Regions from separate parts of the Micrococcus sp. IITD107 genome, predicted to be linked through region 2. Evidence: predicted binding sites of a transcription regulator. Region 2 holds the regulator's gene; each other region holds the start of a gene.
The links. Region 2 encodes HrcA, which represses chaperone genes, less so after heat shock. Its sites were predicted from a motif close to TTNGCACTCGNNNNNNNCGAGTGCNAA; they were not measured.
Positions count from the first base shown of each region.

Region 1 (10,402 bases), on a different contig from region 2:
CCCACGCGCAGGCAGGGCGGTCCGTCGCCGTGAGACGTCTCACTGCTGGGCGCCCCGTGCACCGATGCACTGACCATGACTAGGCTGGACAGTGGCCCCCAGGGCCACCTGGAGAACCACCTGATGGTGGGAGAGACCCGCCCTCATCCGAAGAGAGGCGAATCATCCCCATGAAGGCCTGGCAGTTCACGAACACCCACGAGCCCCTGTCCCTGACCGAGGTCCCGGACCCCACCCCCGGTCCCGGCGAGGTCGTCCTGGACGTCAAGGCCGCCGGCATCTGCCATTCGGATGTGGGACAGATGGAGGACGAGGCCTGGCTCTCGGTCCTGGCCAAGACCCCCATCACCATGGGCCATGAGAACGCCGGTGTGGTCGCAGCCGTCGGCGAGGGAGTCACCGAGGTCAAGGTCGGCGACCGGGTGGGCGTGTGCCCCACCACCGAGGTCGGCGCTCCGGGCCACCACTACGACGGCGGCTTCGCACCCCAGCTGCTGGTGCGCGCGGACACCCTGGTGCCCATGCCGGACGGGCTGGACTTCGTGCACGGCGCCGCCGGAACGGACGCCGGCATGACCTCCCACTCCGCCGTCATCACCCAGGGCGGGGTCAAGGCCGGAGACAACGTCGGCATCATCGGCCTGGGCGGTCTGGGCCAGATCGGCGCCCGCATCGACGTGCTGGCCGGCGCCAACGTCTACGTCGCCGAGGTCAACGAGAAGTTCTGGCCGCTGGCGAAGGAGATCGGCGCCACGGACGTCAAGGCCTCCGTCAAGGACTTCGAGGGCGTGACCTTCGACGTGATCGTGGACTTCGCCGGCTTCGGCACCACCACCGCCGAGGCCATCACCACCGTCAAGGAGCGCGGCACCGTGGTCCTGGTGGGCATGGGCAAACTGGAGGCCACCATCGACACTCAGGCGATGATCCTGATCCAGTGCAACCTCAAGGGCTCCAACGGCGGGTCCAAGGAGGATGTGGCCGGGATCTACGAGTACATGGGCACGGGCAAGCTGAACCCGACCATCACCACGATCGGCTTCGACGAGATCGCCGACGGGATCGAGAAGCTCAAGAACGGTGAAGTCGTCGGCCGACTGGTCGCCTCCTACGAGTGAGCGTCTGCTGACCTGACGGCGGCTCCCTGCTGAGTCGTCACCACGGGCGGGCACCTTCCAGGGTGCCCGCCCGTGGCGTGCCCGGACCCGGACAGGCCGCAGGTCAGGGGAACCCCAGCAGCCGCAGGCCTGCCGCGGCAGCGGCCCCCACAAGCACCACCACCAGGAACGGTGCCCGCAGCAGCAGGGCGACAGCGGCAGCCACCAGTGCACCCAGGCGGGAGTCCAGGGCCAACCCTGCTCCGGATCCTGCCGCATTCATCACCACCAGGGCGGCCAGCAGTCCGATGGTGACGGCATTGGCCGTGCGAAGCAGCCGCTCGTCCTCGAGCCACCGGATCGGCAGCAGATAGCCCACCAGCTTGGTCATGAAGGCGATGGCGCTGGCCAGCAGGATCCAGGACCACCAGCTCATGCGGCACCTGCCTCAGCATCGGTGGCCGCCGCCGGACGGAACCAGCCCCAGAGCCCGGCCACCAGGGCGGCCACCAGGATCGGGATGCCCGAGGGCAGCAGCGGCAGGGCCACCAGCGTGACCAGGGCGGCCGTCACCGCCAGCGCCCAGGCGTCCCCGCTGCGCAGGCGTGGCCACAGCAGCCCGAGCATGGCGGCGGTGGCAGCGCCGTCCAGGCCCCACGCGGTCGGATCGCCCAAGGCATTGCCGGCCAGTGCGCCCACCAGCGTCAAGGCCGACCACAGCACCCAGACACCCAGCCCGGCGGTCCAGAACCCCAGGCGACGCCCGTACGGCTCAGCCTGGCTGGCGGCGGTGGCCGCAGACTCATCGATCGTCACCTGCGCAGCCCAGGGCCTGAGCAGCGGTCCGGGGCGGAGCATGGCGTTCATCTGCATGCCGTACACCGCGTTGCGCACCCCCAGCAGCGAGGCCGCCCCGGTGGCCGCCCCGCCGCCACCGCCTCCGGCGACGACTCCGATGAAGGCGAACTGTGAGCCGCCCGTGAACATCAGCACGCTCAAAGCCATGGTCTGGAGCACGTCGAAGCCTGCCGCCACGGACAGGGCACCGAAGGAGATCCCGTAGAGGCCGGTGGCGACCGCCACGGACAGTCCCATCCGGACGGCCGGGTGGCGGGAGGCAGGGGTGGTCATGGCGGTCATCCTAGGGTTTCTCGGAAGCGCCGCTGATCTGCTACGCTCTTCTAGTCGTCAGGGTCGAGACGCACCTGGTGTGCGCCGCCGTTGACCGTCACGGATCTTTAGCTCAGTTGGTTAGAGCGTTCGCTTCACACGCGAGAGGTCGCTGGTTCGAGTCCAGTAAGATCCACCATCCTGAAGGGCCCCCACCGGGGTCCTTCAGTCGTCTACGGGACATTCACCAGCGGCACACATCACCACGGCACCGCCCCTGGTGCGGTTCGATTCGGGAGGCGGGCATGGCGGACGAGGAGTTCGGCGAGGTCCCCGGGATGCGGCACCCCACTGAGCCCTCCACAGACCTGTCGATGATCCCGATCATCCGGCCCGCTGCCCAAGTGGAGGCCGAGGAGGCCGGTGAATCCGCCCCGGCCGCCGGCCCGGTGAGCGAGGAGCACCCGTCTCCCGCCGTCGTCGGGACCTCCGAGGAGAGCGCCGTCATCCGCTCTGCCGCCGATCTCGACGCCCCTGAGCCCATGCAGGACACCCCGCTGACCGAGCCTCCGGCCTCCGAGCCGGTGCCGCTGTCCGTGCTGGCGCCCTCGGAGACGGACACCCAGGCCCAGCCTGCAGTGCCGGCGGCTCGACGCCGGGATCGGATGCGCTTCCCGGGCCGCACCGCGATCCGGAAGATCATGCACTCCGAGCCGCTGCCCACGCAGTCGATGCCCTGGGTGAACCGGATCGCCGGCAGCCCGTACAACAACCCGTACCTGCAGGCGCACCGCGAGGCCGATGAGGACGCTCGGCGCACCCTGGACTTCGCGCTGCGGCTGGGGGAGACCATGTTTCGGTTCGGGGCCGGTGCCTTGGAGGTGGAGACCTCGATCATCGTGGTGGCCCAGGCCTTCGGCATCCGCGAGACCGAGATCGACATCACCAACCAGTCGATGAACCTGAACTATGCGCCCGAGGGGCAGGTGCCCTACTCGGTCCAGCGCGTGGTGCGCTCCTGGACCCAGAACTATGCCGGGCTGGCTCTGCTGCACCGTCTGGTCTCGGACATCGCCACCGGCAAGGTGGGCCGGGGCGAGGCGATGGACCGCCTGGCCGAGATCCGCCACCGGCCCAAGCCCTTCCCACGCTGGATGGCCACCTTGGCCGCCGGCCTGTTCGCCGGCACCTTCGTGCTGTACATCGGCGGCGGACCCGTGGGAGCCAGCGTCGCGCTGCTGTCCACCCTGCTGGTGATGGCCGTGGTGGATCTGATGGGCCGAGCCCGCGTGCCGGAGTTCTTCTCCACCATGGCCGGTGGGTTCATGGCCACCGTGGTGGCCCTCGTCCTGTACGCCCTGCACGTGCCGCTGGCCCCCTCCATGGTGGTGGCCGGTGGCCTGATGATGCTGCTGCCCTCCGCCCGGTTCGTCTCCGCGGTGCAGGACGCCATCAACGGCTTCCCGGTCACGGCGGCCGGCCGCTTCGTCTCGGCGTTCCTGAGCTATGTGGCGATCATCTCCGGGATCGTGGCGGCCGTGGCGGTGGCCGAACTGCTCGGTGTGCGCAGCATCGACCTGGCCGAGGAGTCCAGCGCCAACTACCCGCTGCTGATGATGGCGATCCTGGTCTTCCTGGCCGCTCTGTTCGACGCCGTGGTGGAGCAGTCCGAATGGCGCCTGCTGCTGCCCACGGCGCTGGTGTCCGTGTGCGGGTACATGGTCTACGTGGGTGTGGGCGCACTGGGTGTCAGCCCGCGGGTGACCCCGGCGATCGCCGCCGTGGTGATCGGCGCCCTGGGGCGGTACGTGGCGCTGCGCATGGGCGCACCCCAGCTGGTGCTGGCCGTGCCGGGCATCCTGTTCCTGCTGCCGGGACTGATGATCTTCCGCTCCATGTACGAGATCGCCATGGACTCCGGGGCTGTGGTGGAGGGTGCGGTCGGCATGTTCAACGCCTCCATGGTGATCATGGCGATCGCCGCGGGCGTGGTCTTGGGAGACACCCTGGCTCGGCCCTTCACCCGCTCCTACCGGGCCAACGAACGTCGGCAGATCGGCCGGCGCTGACCGGTCCCTCCGGTGGGGGCCGAACCGGACTTCAGTCCCGTTCCACCCGCCAGTCCACGGGGTCGGCGCCCAGCTGCTCCAGCAGCTCATTGGTGCGGCTGAACGGACGGGACCCGAAGAACCCCCGATGCGCCGAGAGCGGGGAGGGGTGGGGCGACTCGATGATCGCGGTGGCACCGCCCTGCCGCAGCACCGGAGCCATCTTCCGGGCGTCGTTGCCCCACAGGATCGCCACCAGCGGGGTGCCCCGCGCGGCCAACGCCTCCACCGCCGTCTGGGTGATCTGCTCCCACCCGATCCCGCGGTGGCTGGCTGCGGCCCCCGCCCGCACGGTGAGCACGCGGTTCAGCATCAGCACGCCCTGTTCCGTCCACGCGGTGAGGTCTCCGTGCGAGGCCGGCGGGATGCCCAGGTCAGTGGAGAGCTCCTGGTAGATGTTCACCAGCGACCGCGGCAGCGGCCGCACATCACGGTCCACGGCGAAGCTCAGGCCGATCGGATGCCCCGGGGTGGGGTAAGGGTCCTGTCCCAGCACCAGGACCTTGACCTGGTCGAAGGGCTGGCGGAAGGAGCGCAGGACATGCTCGGGAGCCGGCAGGATGTGCTCCCCGGCCGCGCGGCGGCGCACCAGGTCCTTCCCGACGACGTCCAGGTCCTCGGTCTGCGCGGCCAGGGCCGCGTCCCATCCGGGATCCAGCGGGCTGATCAGCTCCATGGCTCAGCCCTCCGTTCCGGGGGAGGCCAGGCGCCGGGCGATCACGACCCATTCCCGCCCCGGACGGTCTGGGGCGTCCCGCGCCTCGAGGAACTCGAACCCGGCTTCAGCCAGGGTCTGCTGGATCTGCTCCAACGGACGGAAGATCAGGGTGGAGGTGGAGGGGACCACGGTGCCGTCCGGCAGGTGGCTGTCCGATCTGAAGGTGACCCGCGGCAGGTCCACCTCGGTGACCTCGAAGACCTCCCGCACGGTGCCCACCCCGGGCGCCTCCCACGTGGACTCGGGCTGGCGGGCCCAGTCCTCCCATGCGCGGCGCTCCGGGATGCGGGTCTCGAACACCAGGTGCCCACCCGGGGTCAGGTTCTCGTGGACAGCGCGCAGGGTGCCCAGCCAGTCCTCGTCGGTCAGGAACACCTGGGCCACGTTGGCGGTCATCACGGCCAGGTCGGCGGGCAGATGAGTCTGGGCGGCGTGCTCTGACAGATCCGCTGCCGTGCCGTGCACCCAGTGCACCTTCTCGGCGTGGGGCTTGTCCTGAGCGACCTCGAGCATCTCTCCTGCCGGTTCCACGGCCGTCACGGACAGGCCCTGAGCGGCCATCCGCACCGCGAACGTCCCGGTGCCGGCCCCGATGTCCAGGACCGAGCGGGCGCCGAGCGCCCGGGCGATCCCGACGTACTGGTCCAGGTCCTCCCGGGACCCCTCCACCTGGTCATAGGTCGCGGCGATGAACGGGTGATCGAACTCATTGACTGCCATGGGCTCGATCCTAGGGGCAGTGCCGTCACTCCCTGCCCTGGAGGGGCGAGCGACGAATGACACGGTTGTCATTCGGTCGGTAGACTGCAGGCTGGAGCGCAGTCCGCACCGTGTCCGTTCACCCCGCCCCGCCGAAGGAGTCCCGATGTCCGCTGCATCCTCAGCCGACGAGCAGGCCGCTGTCTCGGTGGAGCACATCCTGCCCGAGCTGACCGAGCGCGAGCGGAAGATCCTGGACTTCGAGGATCAGTGGTGGAAGTACGGCGGGGCCAAGGACCAGGCCATCCGCGATCAGTTCTCGCTCTCGGCCACCACGTACTACCAGGTGCTCAGTGGACTGCTGGACCGCCAGGAGGCGCTGGCCTACCGGCCCATGCTGGTCAAGCGGTTGCGTAGACTACGGACCACACGCCACCGCGCACGCAGCGCGCGTCGGCAGCAGGCCTGAGGCCGATCCCGCTCTCAGGCGCACAGTGACCGGCGGCCACCCTGGGAGGGTGCCGCCTCGTGATGTGGTGAGGGCTGTCCATGACTGAGTATCCCCGCGACCGGTTCGACGACGTCCCGGAGTACACCGACCGCAAGGGCGGGCACCGGGCGCATTTCGATCCGCCCGTGGAGACCACCGGTCTGCGATGGATCGCGGTGACTGCGGCCTTCGCCCTGGCCGTGGGCGCGTTCTGCTTCTTCATCCTCCCCGGGCTGCTCAGTTCCGCACCGGCCACCTCCGGCGCCACCGCGGAGAGCGCTCCGTCCGCCTCGCAGCAGTCCGCCACGCCCCCTGCCGAGGCGAGCTCCACCGCTTCGACGTCGGCCACGCCCACCGCTCCGGCCGGTGCCTCGACCGTGGAGGTCTATGCCGTGGCGGACACCGGCGGGACCGCCGAGGCCACGGGCGAGCAGCTGCGCTCGGCCGGGTTCACCGTGGGTGGAGTCGGCGCCTGGCAGGGCTTCGCGGTGCCCCAGTCCGCTGTGTACTACTCGGCCGGTGAGGACACCGCCGAAGCGGTGGCCGCCCAGCTGGAGCTGCCGACCGTCTATGACGGCCGGGTCCCCGGTGTCGTGGTCGTCCTGACCGGGACCCCCTGATCCGATGAGCTCACGCCGCCCCCTCCGCGATCTGGCCGCGCGGACCAGAGCCCAGTTCTCGCGGGACCGGTCCCCGTGGCCGGACTTCCAGGTGCAGGGGACCACGGTCCTGGTCACCGGCGCCGCCTCCGGCATGGGTCTGCTCCACGCTCGCCGCGCAGCCCAGGACGGGGCCGGGACGGTCATCCTCTGGGATCGTTCCGAAGACGGGCTGGGTCGGGTCCGAGCCGAGCTGGAGGCCGCCCACCCCTCCGTGACTTTCCGGGCGGACGTCGTGGATCTGTCCGACGCCCGCGCCCTGGCCGCGGCCGCCGGTGAGGTCAGTGCTCAGACCGGGGTGCCGGATCTGCTGATCAACAACGCCGGGATCGTGACCGGTGAGTACTTCTGGGACCACACCGAGGCGGCGGTCACCTCCACACTGGCGGTGAACACACAGGCGCCGATGCTGCTGACCCTGGCGTTCCTGCCGTCGATGATCAAGCGCCGAACCCCGGCGCGGATCGTGAACGTCGCCTCAGCGTCCGGACTGCTGCCGGTGCCGCGGATGAGCGTGTATGCGGCGTCCAAATGGGCTGCCGTGGGGTGGTCGGACTCGCTGCGGCTGGAACTGGAGCAGGCCGGCCACCACCAGGTGCGGGTCCTGACCGTCTGCCCGTCCTACATCAGCACCGGGATGTTCGAGGGCGCGCGTGGGCCGATGCTGACCCCGATCATGGAGCCGGACTACGTGGTGGAGCGGATCTGGGACGAGCTGGCCGACCCTCGGCCGATCCTGATGCTGCCCTCGAGCGTCCGCTCCTCGGCCCTGCTCAAGGGCGTGCTGCCCCAGCGGGTGTTCGACTCCGTGGTGGGCCGGGGGATGGGCGTCTACCGGTCCATGCAGGACTTCACCGGGCGGACCGGCCGGGGCCCTGATTCCACCCAGCGCTGAACCTGCCGCAGGAGAAGCGGGGAACTCGCACGAAGTGTTTGCACTCAGTGGGGGCGAGTGCTAAAACTGGGGTTAGCACTCCACCGCCCTGACTGCCAGGCATGCCCTCGCGTGCACGGCTGGACGGGCGGAGGAGGGACCTGACTGCGGTGAGGCCCCCATCCGGGCCGTCCGTCGCGGGCACTGCGCGGGTCAGAACCGACTGAACACTGCTCACGTCCACGAAAGGACCGTGCACCGATGGCAAAGACCATTGCATTCGACGAAGAGGCACGCCGCGGCCTGGAGAAGGGTCTGAACACCCTGGCCGACGCTGTCAAGGTGACCTTGGGCCCGCGCGGCCGCAACGTCGTGCTGGAGAAGAAGTGGGGCGCCCCCACCATCACCAACGACGGCGTCTCCATCGCCAAGGAGATCGAGCTCGAGGATCCCTACGAGAAGATCGGCGCTGAGCTCGTCAAGGAGGTCGCCAAGAAGACCGATGACGTCGCCGGCGACGGCACCACCACCGCCACCGTGCTGGCCCAGGCCCTGGTCAAGGAGGGCCTGCGCAACGTGGCCGCCGGTGCCGATCCGCTCTCGCTGAAGCGCGGCATCGAGAAGGCCGTCGAGGCTGTCACCGTCGAGCTGCTGGCCTCGGCCAAGGAGATCGAGACCAAGGAGCAGATCGCCGCTACCGCATCGATCTCCGCCGCTGACACCCAGATCGGCTCGCTCATCGCCGAGGCCCTGGACAAGGTCGGCAAGGAGGGCGTGATCACGGTCGAGGAGTCCAACACCTTCGGCCTGGAGCTGGAGCTCACCGAGGGCATGCGCTTCGACAAGGGCTACATCTCGGGCTACTTCGTCACCGACGCCGATCGCCAGGAGACCGTCCTGGAGGATCCGTACATCCTGATCGCCAACTCCAAGATCTCCAACGTCAAGGACATGGTCTCCCTGCTGGAGAAGGTCATGCAGTCCGGCAAGCCGCTGCTGATCATCGCCGAGGACGTCGAGGGCGAGGCCCTGGCCACCCTCGTGGTGAACAAGATCCGTGGCACCTTCAAGTCCGTGGCCGTGAAGGCACCGGGCTTCGGCGACCGCCGCAAGGCCATGCTGGCCGACATCGCCATCCTCACCGGTGGCCAGGTCATCTCCGAGGAGGTCGGCCTGAAGCTGGAGAACGCCACCGTCGACCTGCTGGGCACCGCCCGCAAGGTCGTGGTGACCAAGGATGAGACCACCATCGTCGAGGGTGCCGGAGACGCCGAGGAGATCGCCGGCCGTGTCTCCCAGATCCGCGCCGAGATGGAGAACACCGACTCCGACTACGACCGCGAGAAGCTGCAGGAGCGCCTGGCCAAGCTGGCCGGCGGTGTGGCCGTCATCAAGGCCGGTGCCGCCACCGAAGTGGAGCTCAAGGAGCGCAAGCACCGCATCGAGGACGCCGTGCGCAACGCCAAGGCAGCCGTGGAGGAGGGCATCGTCGCCGGCGGCGGCGTGGCCCTGATCCAGGCCGGTGCCAAGGCCTTCGAGAAGCTCTCCCTGGAGGGCGACGAGGCCACCGGCGCCAACATCGTCAAGGTCGCCATCGAGGCTCCGCTGAAGCAGATCGCCATCAACGCAGGCCTGGAGGCCGGCGTCGTGGCGGACAAGGTCAAGGGCCTGCCGGAGGGCCACGGCCTGAACGCCGCCACCGGCGAGTACGAGGACCTGCTGGCCGCGGGCGTCAACGACCCGGTCAAGGTGACCCGCTCTGCTCTGCAGAACGCCGCCTCGATCGCCGGCCTGTTCCTGACCACCGAGGCTGTGGTGGCGGACAAGCCGGAGAAGGCCGCCCCGATGCCCGGTGGCGATGACATGGGTGGCATGGGAGGCATGGGCGGCTTCTGATCCGCTCGGGTCGCCTCAGGGAGAGAGATCCCCGACGACGGCCCCTCACCATCACCAGGAAGGCCCGACCTGTCCGTCTCGAGACGGACAGGCCGGGCCTTCCGGCGTCTGCGGCACCGGATGCCAGGGTGAGTCAGGTTCAGGCCAGTTCGGCCGTCAGGTTCGCCCGGGCCTGGTCCTCCCAGCGTGCCCGTGCGGTGCCCGTGCGGTAGATGGGGTCCAGGGCCAGCAGCTGCTCCACCACCGCTCGGCGTCCCGTGGCGAACCGGTCATCCGGGACGTGGGCGTAGTCCTGCCGGACCGCGGTCAGGTACCGCTCGTACTCGGCGGGGGCGCGGCCGAGCACCTCCAGATCGGCGTCGCTGAAGAGCCGACCGGCAGCGTCACCGTCCTCGGGATCGTGGGAGACAGTGAGCCGGACCAGGCGTGCGGTCTCCTCGATCTCTGCCGTGGGCAGACCCATCCGGTCCAGCACGGTCTCGGCCAGCACGGCCGAGTCCTCCTCGTCCTGACCCGCCGGGCGGTCTGGGTCGCCGAGGTACACGGCGTCATGGAACCAGGCCGCCAGACGCTGGGCCCGTGGCCAGCGGCCGGGATCCTCCCCCTGACGCTCGAGCAGGTCGATCGCGTTCAGCACGGCCAACAGGTGGTGGGGATCATGGTAGTGACGGTGCGGTTCGGACCAGCGGTCCATCAGGTCCTGGAACACCGGGCCACGGTTCAGGTCATGGTGCCCGGGCAGCAGGCGGTC
Region 1 covers NZ_JBHFFN010000006.1:36,426-46,827, forward strand. The annotation lists gene ACEXHE_RS11030 (zinc-binding dehydrogenase) at 171-1,118, shown strand; gene ACEXHE_RS11035 (AzlD domain-containing protein) at 1,222-1,533, opposite strand; gene ACEXHE_RS11040 (AzlC family ABC transporter permease) at 1,530-2,237, opposite strand; tRNA gene ACEXHE_RS11045 (tRNA-Val) at 2,330-2,406, shown strand; gene ACEXHE_RS11050 (threonine/serine exporter family protein) at 2,513-4,276, shown strand; gene ACEXHE_RS11055 (uracil-DNA glycosylase) at 4,308-4,991, opposite strand; gene ACEXHE_RS11060 (class I SAM-dependent methyltransferase) at 4,995-5,753, opposite strand; gene ACEXHE_RS11065 (DUF3263 domain-containing protein) at 5,899-6,201, shown strand; gene ACEXHE_RS11070 (LytR C-terminal domain-containing protein) at 6,282-6,842, shown strand; gene ACEXHE_RS11075 (SDR family NAD(P)-dependent oxidoreductase) at 6,847-7,776, shown strand; gene groL (chaperonin GroEL) at 8,017-9,651, shown strand; gene ACEXHE_RS11085 (DUF4031 domain-containing protein) at 9,791-10,402, opposite strand, start outside.
Region 1: the regulator HrcA is predicted to act here: its motif matches at 7,814-7,840, upstream of groL (chaperonin GroEL).

Region 2 (8,469 bases):
ATGTCCGCGTGGTGGACGGCAAGCTGCACCCGCGCGAGAAGATCGTGATGATGTCCACCGGCGCCACCCACGAGCTGCTGGAGATCGGCGTGTCCGCCCCGGAGTCGGTGCCGAGCCAGGGCCTGTCCGTGGGCGAGGTGGGATACCTGATCACCGGCGTGAAGGACGTGCGTCAGTCCAAGGTCGGCGACACCGTCACCAACTTCGCCAAGCCGGCCTCGGAGAACATCGGCGGCTACGAGGATCCCAAGCCCATGGTGTTCTCCGGCCTCTACCCGATCGACGGTTCGGACTACCCGGTGCTGCGGGACGCGCTGGACAAGCTCAAGCTCAACGACGCGGCCCTGATCTATGAGCCCGAGACCTCCGTGGCCCTGGGCTTCGGCTTTCGCGTGGGCTTCCTGGGGTTGCTGCACCTGGAGATCGTCCGTGAGCGCCTGGAGCGCGAGTTCAACCTGGACCTGATCTCCACCGCACCGAACGTGGTCTACGAGGTCACCACCGAGGACCGCTCCGTGGTGACGGTGACCAACCCCTCGGAGTTCCCGGAGGGCAAGATCCACGAGATCCGCGAGCCCATGGCCTCAGCCACGGTGATCGTCCCGGCGGAGTTCATCGGTGCGGTGATGGAGCTGTGCCAGTCCAAGCGCGGTCAGATGCGCGGCATGGACTATCTCTCCGAGGAGCGCGTGGAGATCCGCTACTGGATCCCGCTGGCCGAGATCGTCTTCGACTTCTTCGATCAGCTCAAGTCCCGCACCAAGGGCTACGCCTCCCTCGACTGGAAGGCCGACGGCGAGCAGGCCTCGGACCTGGTCAAGGTGGACATCCTGCTCCAGGGCGAGGCGGTGGACGCCTTCAGTGCCATCACCCACCGGGACAGCGCCTACTCCTACGGTGTGATGATGACCGGCAAGCTCAAGGAGCTCATCCCGCGCCAGCAGTTCGAGGTGCCCATCCAGGCGGCCATCGGCTCCCGGGTGATCGCCCGTGAGAACATCCGAGCCATCCGCAAGGACGTGCTGGCCAAGTGCTACGGCGGCGACATCTCGCGCAAGCGCAAGCTGCTGGAGAAGCAGAAGGAGGGCAAGAAGCGCATGAAGATGGTCGGCCGCGTGGAGGTCCCCCAGGAGGCGTTCATCGCCGCACTGTCCTCGGACGGTGCCAGCGGTGAGAAGTCCGGCGCGAAGAAGTAGCCGGTCGCCCCTGTGCCCTCCATCCTTCCCGACGGCGACCCCGCACCTGCCCACGGACGGCTGCCTTCCAGCGCCGTCCAGCAGGTGAAGGACGCCGAGGCGTCCGGTTCTGCCCGCACCTTCAGCCTGTACGTCCACGTGCCCTTCTGCACGGTGCGCTGCGGGTACTGCGACTTCAACACCTACACCGCCGAGGACCTGGGGCCCGGAGCGTCCCGCACCTCCTATGCGGGCACCGTCACGGGCGAACTGGACTTCGCCGCTGAGGCACTCCGAGCCTCCGGTGTTCCAGACAGAGCCCTGCACACCGTGTTCTTCGGCGGCGGCACCCCCACCCTGCTGCCGGCCTCCGACCTGGTCTCCATCCTGGGCCGGGCCCGGGAGCTGTGGGGCTTCGAGCCGGGGGCGGAGATCACCACGGAGGCCAATCCGGACTCGGTGACCCGTGAGTCCCTGCAGGAGCTGGCCGAGGGCGGCTTCACCCGGGTGTCCTTCGGGATGCAGTCCGCCGTCCCGCACGTGCTGGCCACGCTGGAACGCACCCATCGTCCGGAGAACGTGCCGGCCGCCGTCGGGTGGGCCCGTGAGGCGGGGCTGGTGGTCTCTCTGGACCTGATCTACGGCACGCCGGGGGAGTCCCTGGCGGACTGGCGCACCTCGGTGGAGGCCGCCGTGGCACTGGAGCCGGATCATGTCTCGGCGTACTCGCTGATCGTGGAGGAGGGCACCAAGTTCGGCGCGCAGGTCTCCCGCGGCGTCGTCCCGGATGTGGATCCTGACGACCAGGCGGACAAGTACCTGCTCACCGAGGAGCTGCTCGGTGCTGCTGGCTTCCGCTGGTACGAGGTCTCGAACTGGGCGCGGGACCTGGAGGGCGCCGGGGTGCACCAGGCGCGGCACAACCTGGCCTACTGGCGGGACCAGGACTGGTGGGGTGCAGGGCCCGGCGCGCATTCCCACGTGGCCGGGGTGCGGTGGTGGAACGCCAAGCACCCGGCCGCCTACGCCCAGCGGCTGGCCACCGGAGTCTCCCCGGCGGTGGGCCGGGAGACCCCGGATGCGAACGCGCGTCTGCTGGAGCAGGTCATGCTGGGCGTTCGGCTGGCCGAAGGTCTGGACGTCACGATCCTGGACCAGGCTCCCGACGGCGGCCAGTCGGCTCGGCAGCAGATCGCCGCCTTGATCGGTGAGGGCCTGCTGGACGGTCGCGCCGCACTGGCCGGGCGTCTGGTGCCGACCTTGCAGGGCCGTCTGCTGGACGACGCGATCGTCCGGAGGCTGCTGGGCTTCTGAGGCCGCGTCAGTGGATCAGGCGCAGGTTCAGCGGGTAGCGGTACGGCCGGCCCTTGTTGCACTGGATGCCAGCGTTGACGCCGGAGACGGTCATGAACAGCCAGATCACCACGGCGATGATCCCGAAGATCCCCCCGACGACCGGCAGCAGCGCCAACAGGTTCGCCACGATCGCCACGGCAGTGGGCGGGAGGGTGAAGTTCAGCGCCTCCTTGGCCTCCTGGGCGGTGAACGGCCCGCGGTGGCGGAAGACCAGGAAGATCACCAGAGAGGGCAGGAAGCCCAGAAGCGCACCGAAGTGGGCGAGCGTGGCCCACTGACGGTCCTCGGAGGGGGTCAGCGGCTCGGCGCGGTCGGACGAGCCCTGAAGGTGCTGGTCGCGACGTGGACCGGCGGACGATCGCGTCCGATTCGGCCCGGGCGTGTGCTGCTGGGACACCTGGTCTGCCTTTCGATCTGCTGCAGGGTGGACGGCTCTGATCTGGATGGCCGCCGGAGCGCAGGCCCACCGGCCCGGACGCTGGAGTCAGTCTATCCCCGGGAAGGCAGGCTGGTGCGGAGCCCGTGCCGCTAGGGGACGGTCAGGAAGTCGATGACCTCTTCCACCCGTCCCAGCAGTGAGGGCTCCAGATCGGCGTAGGTGGTGACCTGGGCCAGCAGGCGCTTCCACCCCAGGCCGATGTCCTCCTTGGTCCGGTGCGGCCAGCCCAGCCCGCGCAGGATCCCGGTCTTCCAGTCCTGTCCCTTGGGCACCACGGGCCAGGCCTGGATGCCCAGCACCTGCGGCTTGATGACCTGCCAGACATCCACATACGGGTGTCCGACGATCAGCACGTTGTCCCTGGCCCCGGGCACGCGCATGGCCTCGGCGGCGATCCGCTCCTCCTTGGACCCGGTCACCAGGTGGTCCACCAGGATCCCGAGGCGGCGCTCGGGGCCAGGATTGAAGTCGCGGATGGCCCCGGCCAGGTCGTCCACGCCGTGCAGGGGCTCCACCACGATCCCCTCCAGGCGCAGGTCTTCGCCCCAGACCTTCTCCACCAGCTCGGCGTCGTGGACGCCCTCCACCCAGATGCGGGAGGCACGTGCGGTGCGGGCGCGGGCGTTCTCCACCCGGACCGACCCCGACGCCGTCCGCACCGGCTTCTGCGCAGCCCGCGCCGCGGCGCTGGGTGCGGGCACCAGTTCGACCGGCTCACCGTCGATCAGGAACCCGTGGCCCAGGGGGAAGGACCGGGTCCTGCCTCTGCGGTCCTCGAGCACCACCAGGTGCACGCCACCGGACTTCTCGGTCCGGATCACCGCACCGGTGTATCCGCTCTGTGCGTCCTCGACCACCGTGCCCACCTGCGCCGGCACCGAGGCGACCGTGCGTGCGGCAGGGCGGAAGCCGCCGTCGAGGGATCCTGGTCCCCAGTTGTTCCAATCCACGGGAGTCGAGGCTAGCAACGCCGGTGGCGCACGAAGCGGTACGGCTCGCGGCTTCTCCGGGCGTCGCCGAGGCGGGGGTACTACACTTGGCACTTGGACCCCCGGAGTGCTAACTGTGCTCCGGCTGTGCTGTGACACCCGAGGAGGGATGAGATGAACGAGATGCCGCGCCGCCTGCAGGTGCTGCAGGCCATCGTGGAGGACTATGTCTCCTCCCGGGAGCCCGTGGGCTCCAAGGCCCTGGTGGAACGTCACCAGCTGGGCGTCTCCTCCGCCACCGTGCGCAATGACATGGCCGTACTGGAGGAGGAGGGGCTGATCGTGGCCCCTCACACCTCCGCCGGCCGTATCCCCACGGACAAGGGGTACCGCCTCTTCGTGGACAGCCTCTCGGAGGTCAAACCGCTCTCCGCTGCCGAACGCCGTGCAGTCCAGGCGTTGCTGGACAACGCGGACGATGTGGACGAGATGATGGCCCGCACCGTGCGGCTGCTCTCCCAGCTGACGCACCAGGTGGCGGTGTTGCAGTACCCGCACCTGGACACCGCCACGGTCCGCCACCTGGAGTTCGTGGCCCTGGCCCCGCACCGAGTGCTGGTGGTGCTGATCCTCTCCAACGGCAAAGTGGACCAGCGGGTGCTGGCCACCGAGCAGGACGCCACCGATGAGCAGCTGCTTGCCCTGAAGCAGGTCTTCCTCACGCATCTGGACGGGCTCACCCCGGCCGCGGCACCTGCCGTCCTGGCCGTCGTCCCCACCCAGGTGCCCGAGCAGGACACCGGGCTGGCCCGCAGCCTGGCCCACATGCTGGACCAGCTGATCGCCGCTGGACGCGAAGACCGGATCATCATGGCCGGCACCGCCAACCTGGCCCGGTCCACCGGGGACTTCCCCCTGACGATCGGACCCATCCTGGAGGCCCTCGAGGAACAAGTCGTGCTGCTTCGACTGTTGACGGAGATGGAGCAGGATGTGCGGGGCCTGAGCGTGAGCATCGGCTCGGAGAACGCGGGCTCGCTCGCCGACACGTCCGTGGTGGCCGCCTCCTACGGGCCCGGCTCCGTAGCGAAGCTCGGTGTGGTGGGGCCGACGCGCATGGACTATCCCGGCACCATGGCCGCGGTCCGTGCGGTGGCCCGCTACCTCTCCCGCATCCTGTCCCAGTAGAACCACAGACCACCTCTCCATTCGGAAGGAACACCGCAGACCGTGTCAGACCACTACGAGGTCCTCGGCGTCAGCAAGGACGCCTCCGCAGAGGAGATCAAGCGCGCCTACCGCAAGCTGGCCCGCAAGCTCCACCCGGACGTGAATCCCGCACCGGACGCCGCTGAAGAGTTCAAGGCCGTCACCCGTGCCTATGAGGTGCTCTCGGACGAGTCCAAGCGACGCAACTACGACGCCACCGGCCATGAGAACGGCACCGGTGGCTTCGGCGGAGGCGGCTTCAGCGGCGACTTCGGAGGGTTCTCCGACATCTTCGAGACCTTCTTCGGCGGTTCTGGCGGGGGCACGGGCGGCCGTGGCCCGGCCAGCCGTTCCCGGCGGGGTCAGGATGCCCTGATCACGGCACGGATCGATCTCGAGGACGCCGTGTTCGGGGTGGACAAGACCCTGGAGGTGGACACCGCCGTGACCTGCTCCAGCTGCGACGGCTCCTGCTGCCAGCCGGGGACCTCGCCGGAGACCTGCTCGATCTGCGGAGGTCACGGGATGGTCCGTCGTCCGGTGCGCTCGATCCTGGGCACCGTGATGGCAACCGAGAACTGTACGGCCTGCCAGGGCTACGGCACCACCATCCCGCACCCCTGCAAGGAGTGCTCCGGCCAGGGCCGGGTCCGCGAGCGCGCCGCGCTGACCATCAAGATCCCCGCGGGCGTGGCCACCGGCACCCGCATCCAGCTGGCCGGGCGCGGCGAGGCCGGCCCGGGCGGCGGACCCAACGGTGACCTCTACGTGGAGATCGACGTCCGTCCCCATGCTGTGTTCACCCGGGACGGCGACCACCTGATGGCGGCCATGACCTTGCCCATGACCGCGGCCGCTCTGGGCACCACCCTGACGCTGGAGACCTTCGACGGCGAACAGCAGATCGAGGTCAAGCCCGGCACCCAGTCCGGCGAGGTCCACACCCTCAAGGGCCTGGGCGTGGGTCGACTGCGGGGGCAGGGCCGAGGCGACCTGAATGTGAACCTGCAGGTGGAGACCCCCACCCGGCTCGACGACGACCAGCGGCGTCTGCTGGAGGAGCTCGCCTCCCTGCGCGGAGAGGAGACCTCTCCGGGGCAGGTGGAGCACCGGGGCATGTTCGCCCGTCTGCGGGAGAACTTCGAGCAGTTCAAGAACCAGTGACCCACCATCTCTTCTACGCCGAACCTGGCGGACTGGACACGGCTGCCCCGGGGCAGACGGTCTCGATCGGCGGACCCGAGGCGCGCCATGCCGTCCAGGTCATGCGCCTGGAACCGGGGGAGTGGGTCGACCTGGCCGACGGGGCCGGACGCAGGGTCTCAGGCCCCATCACCGCCGCCAGCACCACGGACCTCACTGTGCAGGTGGACAGCGTCGTGGATGAGCCGGCGCCAGCTCCACGGCTGGTCCTGGTCCAGGCCCTGGCCAAGGGGGATCGCGACCTGCTGGCCATCCAGACCGCCACCGAACTGGGCATCGACGCTGTGGTCCCCTGGCAGGCGGAGCGGTCCATCGTGCGGTGGAAGGGCGAGAAGGCCGCCAGGGCCCAGGCCAAGTGGGATGCCTCGCTGCACGCGGCCGCCAAGCAGGCCCGGCGCAGTCGCATTCCGAGCACGCGTCCGCTCACCGTGGGCACCGCCGTCGCGGAGCTGACAGGTCCCGACGTCCTGGTGCTGGCGCTGCACGAGGACGCCGCCTATAGCCTGGGTGAGGCGGTCGACCGTCACCTGGGAACAGCCGGATCGTCCGCGTCCGCTGAGCCGACCTCCGCAGTCGGGGCCGCCCATCCGGCAGAGGTGGTCCTCGTCGTCGGGCCGGAAGGGGGGATCAGCCCCCAGGAGCTGGAGGCACTGACCCAGGCCGGAGCCCACCCGGTTCGCATGGGGCAGCACGTCCTGCGGTCCTCCACCGCCGGCCCGGCCGCCACCGCCGTCCTGCAGCAGCTGCTGGGCCGCTGGCAGTCCTGACCGTGATGGACCCGGCCGGTAGACTTGCCGCGGGAGGAGGGCGACGCCCGCTCCCCGCGTTCTCACACCTGATGACACCCACCCCCAGGAGCTGAAGCACACCCCGTGACAGACCCCAAGGACCCGTTGGACGCCACTGCCCCCACCCTGCCGGACGCGCTGACCGCCGCCACCCTGGGTGCGGAGCCGGAGCTGGACCAGATCACCATCACCTTCCCCACTGCCGAGGAGATGGTCCGGACCTTCGGCGCGCAGGACGCGCTGCTGCGCATCCTGGAGGGCATCTACCCTCGGGTGGACCTGATCGTGCGCGGGGAGGACCTGGAGATCACCGGTGCCGGCAAGGACGCCGAACAGGTGCGCCAGGTGGTGGAGGACCTGCACGGGATGTCCCGGCGCGGGACCGTCATCACCCCGGCCGTGATCGAACAGGTCATCGGCCTGGTCCGGGGCGGCTCCGGCGCGGCGAAGTCCGGGCTGCTCTCCGAGTCCATCCTCTCCACCCGGGGCAAGAAGATCCGCCCCAAGACGGTGAACCAGCAGAACTATGTGGCGGCGATCGATCAGAACACCATCGTGTTCGGCATCGGCCCGGCAGGCACCGGCAAGACCTACCTGGCCATGGCCAAGGCGGTCCAGGCGCTGCAGGCCCAGGAGGTCAACCGGATCATCCTCACCCGCCCTGCGGTGGAGGCCGGCGAGCGGCTGGGGTATCTGCCCGGTTCGCTCAGCGAGAAGATCGACCCCTACCTGCGTCCGCTCTACGATGCGCTGCATGACATGGTCGAGCCCGAGTCGATCCCGCGGCTGATGGAGGCCGGCACCATTGAAGTGGCGCCACTGGCCTACATGCGCGGGCGCACGCTCAATGACGCGTTCATTATCCTGGACGAGGCCCAGAACACCACGGGCGAGCAGATGAAGATGTTCCTGACCCGGCTCGGGTTCGGATCCCACATGGTGGTCACCGGGGACACCTCGCAGGTGGACCTGCCGCGCGGCACCGACTCCGGACTGGCCCAGGCCGTCGAGGTGCTGGACGGCCTGGATGACGTGGCTGTGGTCCGGCTGCAGTCCACGGACGTGGTGCGCCACCAGCTGGTCAGCCGGATCGTGGATGCCTATGAGGAGCGCGTGCCGACCCAGCACGGGCGGCCCCGCGGACCCCAGGGCGACCACCGCGGACGGAAGGGGGGCGGCCATGGCCGTTGAGGTGGTCAATGAGTCCGGTGTCGAGGTGGACGAGCACGCCCTGCTGGAGCTGGCCCACGCGGTGATGGACGGACTGCACGTGCACCCGGCGGCCGAGCTGGCTGTGCTCTGTGTGGACGAGGCGGCCATGGAGCAGCTGCACCTGGACTGGATGGACCTTCCCGGTCCCACCGATGTGA
Region 2 covers NZ_JBHFFN010000001.1:686,943-695,411, reverse strand. The annotation lists gene lepA (translation elongation factor 4) at 1-1,196, shown strand, start outside; gene hemW (radical SAM family heme chaperone HemW) at 1,209-2,489, shown strand; gene ACEXHE_RS03325 (DUF4870 domain-containing protein) at 2,497-2,928, opposite strand; gene ACEXHE_RS03320 (DUF3097 family protein) at 3,060-3,920, opposite strand; gene hrcA (heat-inducible transcriptional repressor HrcA) at 4,074-5,087, shown strand; gene dnaJ (molecular chaperone DnaJ) at 5,130-6,272, shown strand; gene ACEXHE_RS03305 (16S rRNA (uracil(1498)-N(3))-methyltransferase) at 6,269-7,078, shown strand; gene ACEXHE_RS03300 (PhoH family protein) at 7,184-8,290, shown strand; gene ybeY (rRNA maturation RNase YbeY) at 8,280-8,469, shown strand, end outside.

Region 3 (10,402 bases), on a different contig from region 2:
GTGGCCACCAGGATGCCGGCCGTGGCGGACTCGACGGTGCCGGCGGTGGAGGGCTCCACGAAGCGGTTGCGGACCATCAGCTGCATGATCAGTCCGGCCACCGCCATGGCCAGGCCGGAGAGCAGCACCGCGGCGGTGCGGGGCAGGCGCGAGACGGTCAGGATGTGCCAGGACTCGGGGTCGCCGGAGAGCACGGCGGGCAGGCTCACATTGGTGACGCCCACGAACATGGACACCACGGCCAGGATCAGGATGGCGGCCACGCCCAGCCACAGGGCGGTGCGGGTGTTCCGGAACCGGGTGAACTGCCGCGAGGTGATGCAGTGGTCCTCGGGGTGCGCGCGCATGGCCCGGATGTCCACCAGGGTGCGGGCGTCGGTGACGGTGACCGGTGGAGCGGTGGGAGTGCGGACACGGGCCAGCCCGCCCGGGGGCACTCCCGGGCGGGCTGGTGGTGCAGACGGCGCTTTGGCCGTGGTGTCTGACATCAGGGGATCAGCGGTTCCTTGTGTGTGGACTGCGGTGTCTGGGGTCAGCTGTCCGAGGTGGCGTCGGTGCCGCCGGTGGTGGACTCGGTGACCACGCCGTTGACGACCTGATCGATCATCTGGGGCAGGCTGTTCAGTCCGTAGCCGACGACGTACCAGTTGGTCGGATCCAGCTTGATGATGTCCCCGTTGCGGGCGGCGTTGGTGCCGTTGACCAGATCGTTGTCCAGGACAGCGTCGGCGGCCTGACCGCCCTCGCCGGTGGCGGCATCGCGGTCGATCACGAACAGCAGGTCGGGGTTGGTCTCGGCGATGTACTCGAAGGAGATGGACTCACCGTGGGCGCCTTCGGCCTTGACGTCGGCGGCGGTGGGGACGCCCAGCAGGTCGTGGATCAGACCGAAGCGGGAGCCGGCACCGTAGGCGGTGACCTCACCGGCGGAGGTGAGCACGATCAGTCCGTTGCCCTGGTCGGCCTCCTTGATGGTGGCCTTGGCGTCCTCGATCTTGCCCTCGAGGCCCTTGAGCTTGCCCTCCACGGCCTCGGTCTTGCCGAAGATGGTGCCGATGACCTTGGCATTGGCCTCGAAGGACTCCAACGGGTTCGTCATGTCCACGGCGAGGTTCACAGTGGGGGCGATCTTGGAGAGCTCTCCGTAGGCCTCAGCGGTGCGGCCGGAGGTGATGATCAGGTCCGGGCCAGCGGTGGCGATGGTCTCGAAGTCCGGCTCCTTCATGGCGCCGATCTTCTCTGCACCCTCAGCGATCCCCTGCAGGGACTCGGGGTACTGGGCCTCGGGAACGCCGGCCGGCTTCACGCCGATCGCGTTCATGGTGTCCATCACGCCCAGGTCGAAGACGAAGACCTTCTCCGGGTTGGCCGGGACCTCGGTGGTGCCTTGGGCGTGGTCCACGGTGAAGGTTCCGTTGCCGTTGTCCTGCACGGTGGCGGCCTTGCCCGGGGGGCGGCTCTCGCCGGAGGCGGCGGGGGCAGAGGAGCTGCTCGAGGCGCCGGCGCTGGTGGACTCGCCGCCTGAACCGTTGGATGCGGTTCCGCCGCAGGCGGACAGGGTGACCAGCGCGGTCAGACCGAGGAAGGCCATCAGCATCATGCGCCAGCGGGCGAAGCGGCCCACGGGGGCAGAGGTGCGGGTGAAGGACACGGGGTCTCCAGTCGAGTCGGGGAGCAGATGCTCCGTGTGCTCACCGGACACAGTCCTCCGCGCACCGAGTGCACCGGTGCTCCGCTGGGGGTCTGGCCGAATAAGCGAACGAGTATGTTGCGTTATTGAAGCCTCGAGGTCTCAGCGTAGAGGTAAGCCTTACCTAACCGCAAGCGAAAGGGCTCAATACGAACATATTTCGTGCGCTAATGACGTGCGGCTTGGCGCGCGTTGATGAGGAGCCGGGCACCGTCGCCGTCCGTCAGTGGGGCAGATGCGGCCAGATGGCCACCAGGATCGAGAAAGACGAATGACGCCTCGAGGGTCGACCCAGGGCCGTCCCGCCACACCTCTGGCACTCACCTTGACCGAGTGCTAAGCGCGCGCCTAGAGTCATTTCTGGCACTCCGGGCGACCGGGTGCCAAGCCTGAAGGACCTGCCATCCGGCACCCGCGACGACGGTTGGTCAGCCTCCGGCGCACAACAGATTCCCAGTTCTCCGGCCCGCCCCGCACGCCTGGGCGGCCGGCCATCAGATACGAAGGAGAGCGCAGACATGTCTGTCTCCATCAAGCCCCTCGAGGATCGCATTGTTGTCCGTCCGCTGGAAGCCGAGCAGACCACCGCTTCCGGCCTGGTCATCCCGGACACCGCGAAGGAGAAGCCCCAGGAGGGCCAGGTCGTGGCCGTGGGCCCCGGCCGCGTCGACGACAACGGCAACCGCGTCCCCGTGGATGTCTCCGAGGGCGACGTGGTCCTCTACTCCAAGTACGGCGGCACCGAGGTGAAGGTCTCCGGCGAGGAGTACCTGGTCCTCTCCGCCCGCGACGTGCTGGCCATCGTCACCAAGTGACCCTGGTCTCTGACCGCACCTGACGCCCCAGGCCCGGCCGGCCATCTCACTGGCCGGGCCTGCGCGCGTCTCCCGCCGTCGTCGGGACGCCTGTGCTGAACAGCGTTCACGACGACGGCCCCCACACCTGAACTTTTCATCTCACCGAGAGGAGCGTCGAGACTATGGCCAAGCAGTTGGCATTCAACGACGACGCACGCCGAGCCCTGCAGGCCGGCATCGACAAGCTGGCGGACACCGTCAAGGTCACCCTGGGCCCCAAGGGCCGTAACGTGGTCCTGGACAAGGCCTGGGGCGCACCCACCATCACCAACGACGGTGTGACCATCGCCCGTGACATCGAGCTGGACGACCCGTACGAGAACATGGGCGCTCAGCTGGCCAAGGAAGTGGCCACCAAGACCAACGACGTGGCCGGCGACGGCACCACCACCGCCACCGTGCTGGCCCAGGCCCTGGTCAACGAGGGCATGCGTCTGGTGGCCGCCGGTGCCGCCCCCAGCGAGGTCAAGAAGGGCATCGAGGTGGCCGTGGCCGCCGTTGAGCGCCGCCTGGGCGAGAACGCCCGCGACGTCGAGGGCCAGCAGGTCGCCCACGTGGCCGCCATCTCCGCCCAGTCCGACGAGGTCGGAGAGCTGCTCGCCCGCGCCTTCGACACCGTGGGCACCGACGGCGTGATCACCATCGAGGAGTCCTCCACCACCAGCACCGAGCTGGAGGTCACCGAGGGCATGCAGTTCGACAAGGGCTACCTCTCCCCGTACATGGTCACCGACGCCGAGCGTCAGGAGGCTGTGCTGGAGAACCCCTACATCCTGCTGAACTCCGGCAAGATCTCCTCCGTGCAGGAGTTCCTGCCGCTGCTGGAGAAGGTCCTGCAGGAGTCCAAGCCGCTGTTCATCATCGCTGAGGATGTGGAGGGCGAGGCGCTGTCCACCCTGGTGGTCAACAAGATCCGCGGCACCCTGTCCGCCGTGGCCGTGAAGGCACCGGGCTTCGGCGACCGCCGCAAGGCCATGATGCAGGACATCGCCGTGCTCACCGGTGCACAGGTGGTCTCCCCGGACCTGGGCATGAAGCTGGACCAGGTGGGCCTGGAGGTCCTGGGCACCGCACGCCGCGTGACCATCACCAAGGACTCCACCACGATCGTGGAGGGCGCCGGCTCGGCCGACGAGGTCGCCGCCCGCGTCTCCCAGATCAAGGCCGAGTCCGAGGCCACCGACTCCGAGTGGGACCGCGAGAAGCTGCAGGAGCGCCTGGCCAAGCTGGCCGGCGGCGTGGGCGTCATCAAGGTCGGCGCCGCCACCGAGGTGGAGCTCAAGGAGCGCAAGCACCGCATCGAGGACGCCGTCTCCTCCACGCGTGCCGCACTGGAGGAGGGCATCGTGGCCGGTGGTGGCACCGCGCTGATCAACGCCCTGTCCGTGCTGGACGAGGACTCCGACGTGCAGGCGCTCCAGGGCGATGCCGCAGCAGCCGTGGGCGTGGTCCGCAAGGCCCTGGTCCAGCCGCTGCGCTGGATTGCCCAGAACGCCGGCGAGGACGGCTACGTGGTGGCCGAGAAGGTCAAGGGCATGGAGGCCAACCACGGCTTCAACGCCAAGACCGGCGTGTACGGCGACCTGCTCGCCGACGGCGTGGTCGACCCCGTCAAGGTCACCCGCTCCGCGCTGGCCAACGCCGCCTCGATCGCCGCCCTGGTCCTGACCACCGAGACCCTGGTGGCGGACAAGAAGGACGACGAGGACGAGGACTGACGAGTCTGATCGGTTGAGCTCGGCTGAGCTGAGCTGAGACCGTCCGAAGGCCCCGGCCCCTGCGACTGTGCAGGGGACCGGGGCCTTCGTCCTGTTGGGACTGTCCTGATGTTGATCCAGAAACAGTGGTGAGCATCAGAGCTGATGCCCGCCACTGCTTCTGGCTGACGACGGCGTGGCCGGGAATGGGTTGCAGGAGTCGTCGAGCATTGGAACTAGGTTGCACGAATTGGCGTACAGACGGCTCGGGAGCGACAGGTGATGCCACAGAGACTGTAGATCCGACGAATGGTGCGACTCAGTCCGGATCAGGCCAGGGCGCTGAGGTACGTCTCAGTGATCCGACGTTGGGCCAGCCGCGCTACGGGAGAGCCGAGCCGGGACCACCAGGTGGCCGGACGGGAGAACGCCGTGATGGACAGCTCCACGGTGCCGTCCGGGTGCAGCTCCAGCCATCCTCGCCCCGGCCCAACTCCCGCACGCTCGGGTTGCCCCCATGGCGAGCCAGAAGCAGTGGTGGCCATCGTGGCTGACGGTCACCGCTGCTTCTGGTTCAACGAGAAACCCGGCCTCAGGCCCGGGGCGAGGCGTCAGGCTCGGGGGAGGGGCCGTCGCCGGGAAGGCTGGTGTCTCCCTTAGCCTCGCTCCGGCCGTCCTCCACGTACTCACCCGTGGCGTAGTCGTACTCCACCGGGTTGCCGTCCTCATCCGTGCGGGCGTACCACTCGGTGACATCCTCCGCGGTGGAGTCGAAGTCCGCACCCGTGGCGAACTCGCTGTTCTCGTGCGTGGGGACGATCGCCAGGGCGAAGTTGTCGCCCTCCTGGGCCACGCCACGCTTCACCGCCTTCTCCAGCGCCCACTTCTCGTACTGGTCGCGGATGGCCAGGGGGTCGTTGCGCAGCTCCTTCACCAGGGCGATGCACATCAGCAGGATGATCACCGCGAACGGCAGTGCGGTCACCGTGATCAGGTTCTGCAGGCCCTGCAGGGAGGAGTCACCTCCGGTCAGCAGCATCACCACGGCGATACCGGCCATGCAGATCGCCCAGAACGCGGTGACCAGACGGTTGGGGTTCGGGTTGCCGCCCTGGGAGAGCTGGGAGTTGACCAGTGAGGCGGAGTCGGCGGTGGTGATGAAAAAGATGGCCAGGATCCCGATCACCAGCGGGGCGATGATGTTCGCGCCGGGCAGCAGGTCCAGCACCGCGTAGAAGATCTCGGCCGGGGCCGGCAGGGAGTCCGCCGTGCCGTCCGGGGCGAGCTGGCCGGTCTGCTGCTGCAGCCAGATGGCGGTGCCGCCGAGCATGGTGAAGGCCAGGATGATGATGGTCGAGGGGATGAACAGCACGCCGAGCACGAACTGCTTGATGGTGCGTCCGCGCGAGATCTTGGCCACGAACACGCCCACGAACGGCGCCCAGCTCACCCACCACGCCCAATAGAAGGTCGTCCAGGAGGAGAGGAACGCCTGCATCTCCTCGCCCTGGGCCATGTTGGCGCTGAGCATCTCCGGCATGGAGCTGACGTAGTCCATGATCACGCCCGGCACCACGTTCATCAGGAACGCCGTGGGGCCGACCACGAAGAAGAACACGGCCAGGCCCACCGAGAGCACCATGTTGATGTTGGAGAGCTTGCGGATGCCCTTGGCCACCCCGGAGACCGCCGAGATGATGGTGCCGATGGTCAGCACCACGATGATCACGATCGCCACGGTGTTGCCCGTGGGCGTCCAGCCGGAGACGATCTCCACGCCGCGTCCGATCTGCAGCGCGCCGATCCCCAGCGAGGAGGCCGTGCCGAACAGGGTGGCGATGATGGCCAGGCCGTCGATGGTGCGCGCGCCCAGCGAGGTGGACTTGCCGCCGAACAGCGGTGCCAGGATCGAGCTCATCAGCGGCACCCGGCCGCGGCGGTAGGACACGTACGCCACCGCCAGCCCGACGATCGCGTAGAACGCCCACGCGTTGAAGCCCCAGTGCATGGCGGCCTGGGCCATCGCGCCCGTGATCGCCTCCATGGACGCCGGCTCATACGCACCCGGCCGCGGGGAGAGATAGTAGGTGAGCGGCTCGAACGGGCCGAAGAAGATGATGCCGATGCCGATCCCCGCCGCGAACAGCATGGCCGCCCACGAAGCGGTGGAGTACTCCGGCTTCTCATCGTCCAGTCCCAGCGGGATCCGCCCGTAGCGCGAGAACGCCAGGATCAGCAGCAGCACGATCAGCCCCGCCGCCATGGACGTGAAGATCCACCCGAGGTTGGTCATCACCCAGGTCAGCGCTGCTGAGGAGACCTCGAGCACGGTGTCCGGCTGGGTGACACCCCAGATCACGAAGCCGATGATCAGCAGCCCGACGACGGCCACGATCGGCACGTCGATGCGGTACCTGACCTTCTGGTCCTCGATGGAGACGCCCGGAACCAGTGCGGGGTGGATGTCATGCGGGTAGTTGACCTCGCGGATGAACCTGCGCAGCCGGGTCTGACCCGGAGTGCGGGTGGATCCTGATCCGGCGGGCGAGGTGGACTCTGATGAGGACGGCGGTGGGGTGCTCATGCTCATCCACTATGAACCGACCTGGGAGGATGCGCCACTTGAACCGGACGGGAGCTGCGCCGGCTCCGACACCGTTCGTGTGACAGATCCACGGGCGTGCGGGACTGATGCGGTCACACGAACAGGGACGAGAGATCCCGGCTGTCACACGAAGGGGGACCGGCCTCCCGGCGAGGGGTGGAGCGCCCGCAGATGCCACGACCCCCTTCCCGGGACAGCTCACGGCTCCGGAGAGCGGGAGAGTGTCCCGAGACGGGGGTCGATGCGCAGGGCGACTGCGCCGAGTCGGCCGGACGAGCCGGCCTCGGGGTCAGCGCCGGGTGGAGTCCACCGACTCGCGGTCGGCGCCGGCGCCCGGACCCGTGGCCGAGGCGACCGTGTCCGCGGCGGTGCGGGAGGCGTCGTCGTAGGCCTGGTCCGGGGTGGAGGACTCCACGGTGCCCAGCCGCTCGTCCATCTCCTCCGGGGAGATCGCCATCAGGTCCTCGGTGCGCTCGGCGTGGTACCGGTCCACGTCCAGGATGCCCTCCTGCTTGGACACCAGTGTGGGGACCAGTGCCTGGCCGGCCACGTTCACGGCGGTGCGGCCCATGTCCACGATCGGGTCCACCGCCAGCAGCAGGCCCACGCCCTCCAGGGGCAGACCCAGGGTGGACAGGGTCAGGGTGAGCATCACGGTGGCGCCGGTGGTGCCCGCGGTGGCGGCCGAGCCGAGCACCGAGACCATGATGATCAGCAGGTAGTCGCCGATCGAGAGGTCGATCCCGAAGAACTGGGCCACGAACATCGCCGCGATGGCCGGGTAGATCGCCGCGCAGCCGTCCATCTTGGTGGTGGCGCCCAGCGGGACGGCGAAGGCCGCGTAGCCGCGGGGCACACCGAAGCTGTACTCGGTCACACGCTGGGTGACCGGCAGGGTGCCGATCGACGAGCGGGAGACGAAGCCGAGCTGGAACGCCGGCCAGATGCCGGAGAAGAACTTGCGGACGGACAGGCCGTGCAGGCGGGCCAGCAGCGGGTAGACCACCAGGAACACCAGGGCCAGGCCCACGTAGATGGCCACCACGAACTTGGCCAGCGAACCCATGGTGGTCCAGCCGTAGGAGGCCACGGCGTTGCCCAGCAGACCCACGGTGCCGATCGGGGCGATCCGGATGATCCACCACAGCACCTTCTGGATGATCTCCAGCGCCGAGCGGGAGAAGCTCAGGAACGGCTCGGCCTTGGCGCCCACCTTCAGAGCGGCGACGCCGACGGCGATCGAGATGACCAGGACCTGCAGCACGTTGAACGAGACCGAGGTGGAGGCCGAGCCGTCCTCCAGGGTGGTGGAGGCGGACAGGCCCAGGAAGTTGGAGGGGACCAGGCCCTGGATGAACGCCAGCCAGTCGCCGGTGCGTCCCTCATAGGCGCCCGGGGCCTCCTGTCCGGTGCCCACGCCGGGCTGGAACACCGCGCCCAGTCCGATGCCGATCAGCACTGCGATCAGCGAGGTGATGGCGAACCACAGCAGGGTCTTCCACGCCAGACGGGCAGCGTTGGTCACCTGCGCCAGGTTCGCGATCGAGGCCACCACCGCGAAGAACACCAGCGGGATCACCGCGGCGCGCAGCAGGGAGACGTAGGAGGAGCCGATGATCTGCAGCGTGGTGCCCAGGCCGTTCGGGGTCTCCGAGGTGTGCCCGGTGTTCCGGGCCACCAGGCCCAGGATCACGCCGAGCACCAGGGCGATCAGGATCTGCACGCCGAAGTTCGTCATCCACGCTGGGAGGCGCCGCTCGGAGCGGGAGGAGGGGGCCGTCGTCGGGCTGGAGGGAGCCGGGGAGGCACCTGAGGTGCGGTTGGTAGAAGTCACCCGGAGACTGTAGGAGTGCACTACCACGACGACGGAATCAGGTTTCGCAGTGTGACGCGGCTGTGACGTGGGGCATGTGATGTGGGTCGTCGTGGGGGAGAGGGCCCGGACGTAGACTGTCTGCACCCCCGATGCACTGATGTCGCACTGCGGTGCACTGTGACGCACTGAAAGGTCTCCGCCTGTGAGCGCTCCGAACAACGGCCCCTCCACCGAGCCTGTGGCCACCTCCCATGATCCCTTCGGCTTCACCGGCCTGACCTATGACGACGTCCTGCTGCTGCCCAACGCCACGGACGTGATCCCCGCCGACGCGGACACCGCCACCCAGTTCACCCGCCGGATCCGGCTGAACATCCCCGTGGTCTCGGCGGCCATGGACACCGTGACGGAGGCCCCGCTGGCGATCGCCCTGGCCCGTCAGGGCGGCATGGGCATCATCCACCGCAACCTCTCGATCGAGGACCAGGCGGCGGAGGTGGACCGGGTCAAGCGCTCCGAGTCCGGCATGATCTCCGACCCGGTGACCATCAGCCCGGACGCCACCCTGGCCGAGCTGGACGAGCTGTGCGCCACCTACCGGGTCTCCGGACTGCCCGTGGTGGACGAGCAGATGACCCTGCTGGGCATCATCACCAACCGCGACACCCGCTTCATCCCGCACGAGGAGTGGGCCACCCGCACCGTGCACTCGGCCATGACCCCCATGCCGCTGATCACCGGACGCGAGGGGATCTCCCGTGAGGAGACCGTGGAGCTGTTCTCCAAGCACCGGATCGAGAAGCTGCCCCTGGTGGACCGCAAGAACCGGCTCAAGGGCCTGATCACGGTCAAGGACTTCGACAAGGCGGAGAAGTACCCTGAGGCGGCCAAGGACGAGGAGGGTCGCCTGCGCGTGGGCGGTGCGGTGGGCTTCTTCGGCGACGGCTGGGAGCGGGCCATGCAGCTGGTCGAGGCCGGCGTGGACGTGCTGGTGGTGGACACCGCCAACGGGCACACGCACGGCGTGCTGGACATGATCGCCCGGCTGAAGAAGGAGAAGCTGGCCAAGCACGTGGATGTGATCGGCGGCCAGGCCGCGACCTATGCCGGGGCCAAGGCGATCGTGGATGCCGGCGCCGACGCCGTGAAGGTGGGCGTGGGACCGGGCTCGATCTGCACCACCCGGGTGGTGGCCGGTGTGGGCGTCCCGCAGATCACCGCGATCTACGAGTCGGCCAAGGCCACCATTCCGGCCGGCATCCCGCTGATCGCCGACGGCGGCCTGCAGCACTCCGGCGACATCGGCAAGGCGCTGGTGGCCGGTGCCGACTCCGTGATGCTCGGGTCCCTGCTGGCCGGCACCGCCGAGTCCCCGGGCGATCTGGTGTTCTACCAGGGCAAGCAGTTCAAGGCCTACCGCGGCATGGGCTCCCTGGGCGCCATGCAGACCCGTAACGGACAGCGCTCCTTCTCCAAGGACCGCTACTTCCAGGCCGATGTGCCCAGCGAGGACAAGCTGATCCCGGAGGGCATTGAGGGTCAGGTGCCCTACCGCGGACCGGTGGCCTCGGTGGTGCACCAGCTGGTGGGCGGACTGCGCCAGACCATGTTCTACACGGGAGCGCCGACCATCGCGGACCTCAAGCAGAACGGCCGTTTCGTGCGCATCACCCCGGCCGGGCTGAAGGAGTCCCACCCGCACGACATCATGATGACCGTGGAGGCTCCGAACTACCG
Region 3 covers NZ_JBHFFN010000002.1:355,658-366,059, forward strand. The annotation lists gene ACEXHE_RS06020 (ABC transporter permease) at 1-488, opposite strand, end outside; gene ACEXHE_RS06025 (siderophore ABC transporter substrate-binding protein) at 533-1,651, opposite strand; gene groES (co-chaperone GroES) at 2,209-2,505, shown strand; gene groL (chaperonin GroEL) at 2,670-4,265, shown strand; gene ACEXHE_RS06040 (DUF1990 domain-containing protein) at 4,574-4,789, opposite strand; gene ACEXHE_RS06045 (BCCT family transporter) at 4,837-6,834, opposite strand; gene ACEXHE_RS06050 (dicarboxylate/amino acid:cation symporter) at 7,139-8,587, opposite strand; gene guaB (IMP dehydrogenase) at 8,868-10,402, shown strand, end outside.
Region 3: the regulator HrcA is predicted to act here: its motif matches at 2,004-2,030, upstream of groES (co-chaperone GroES).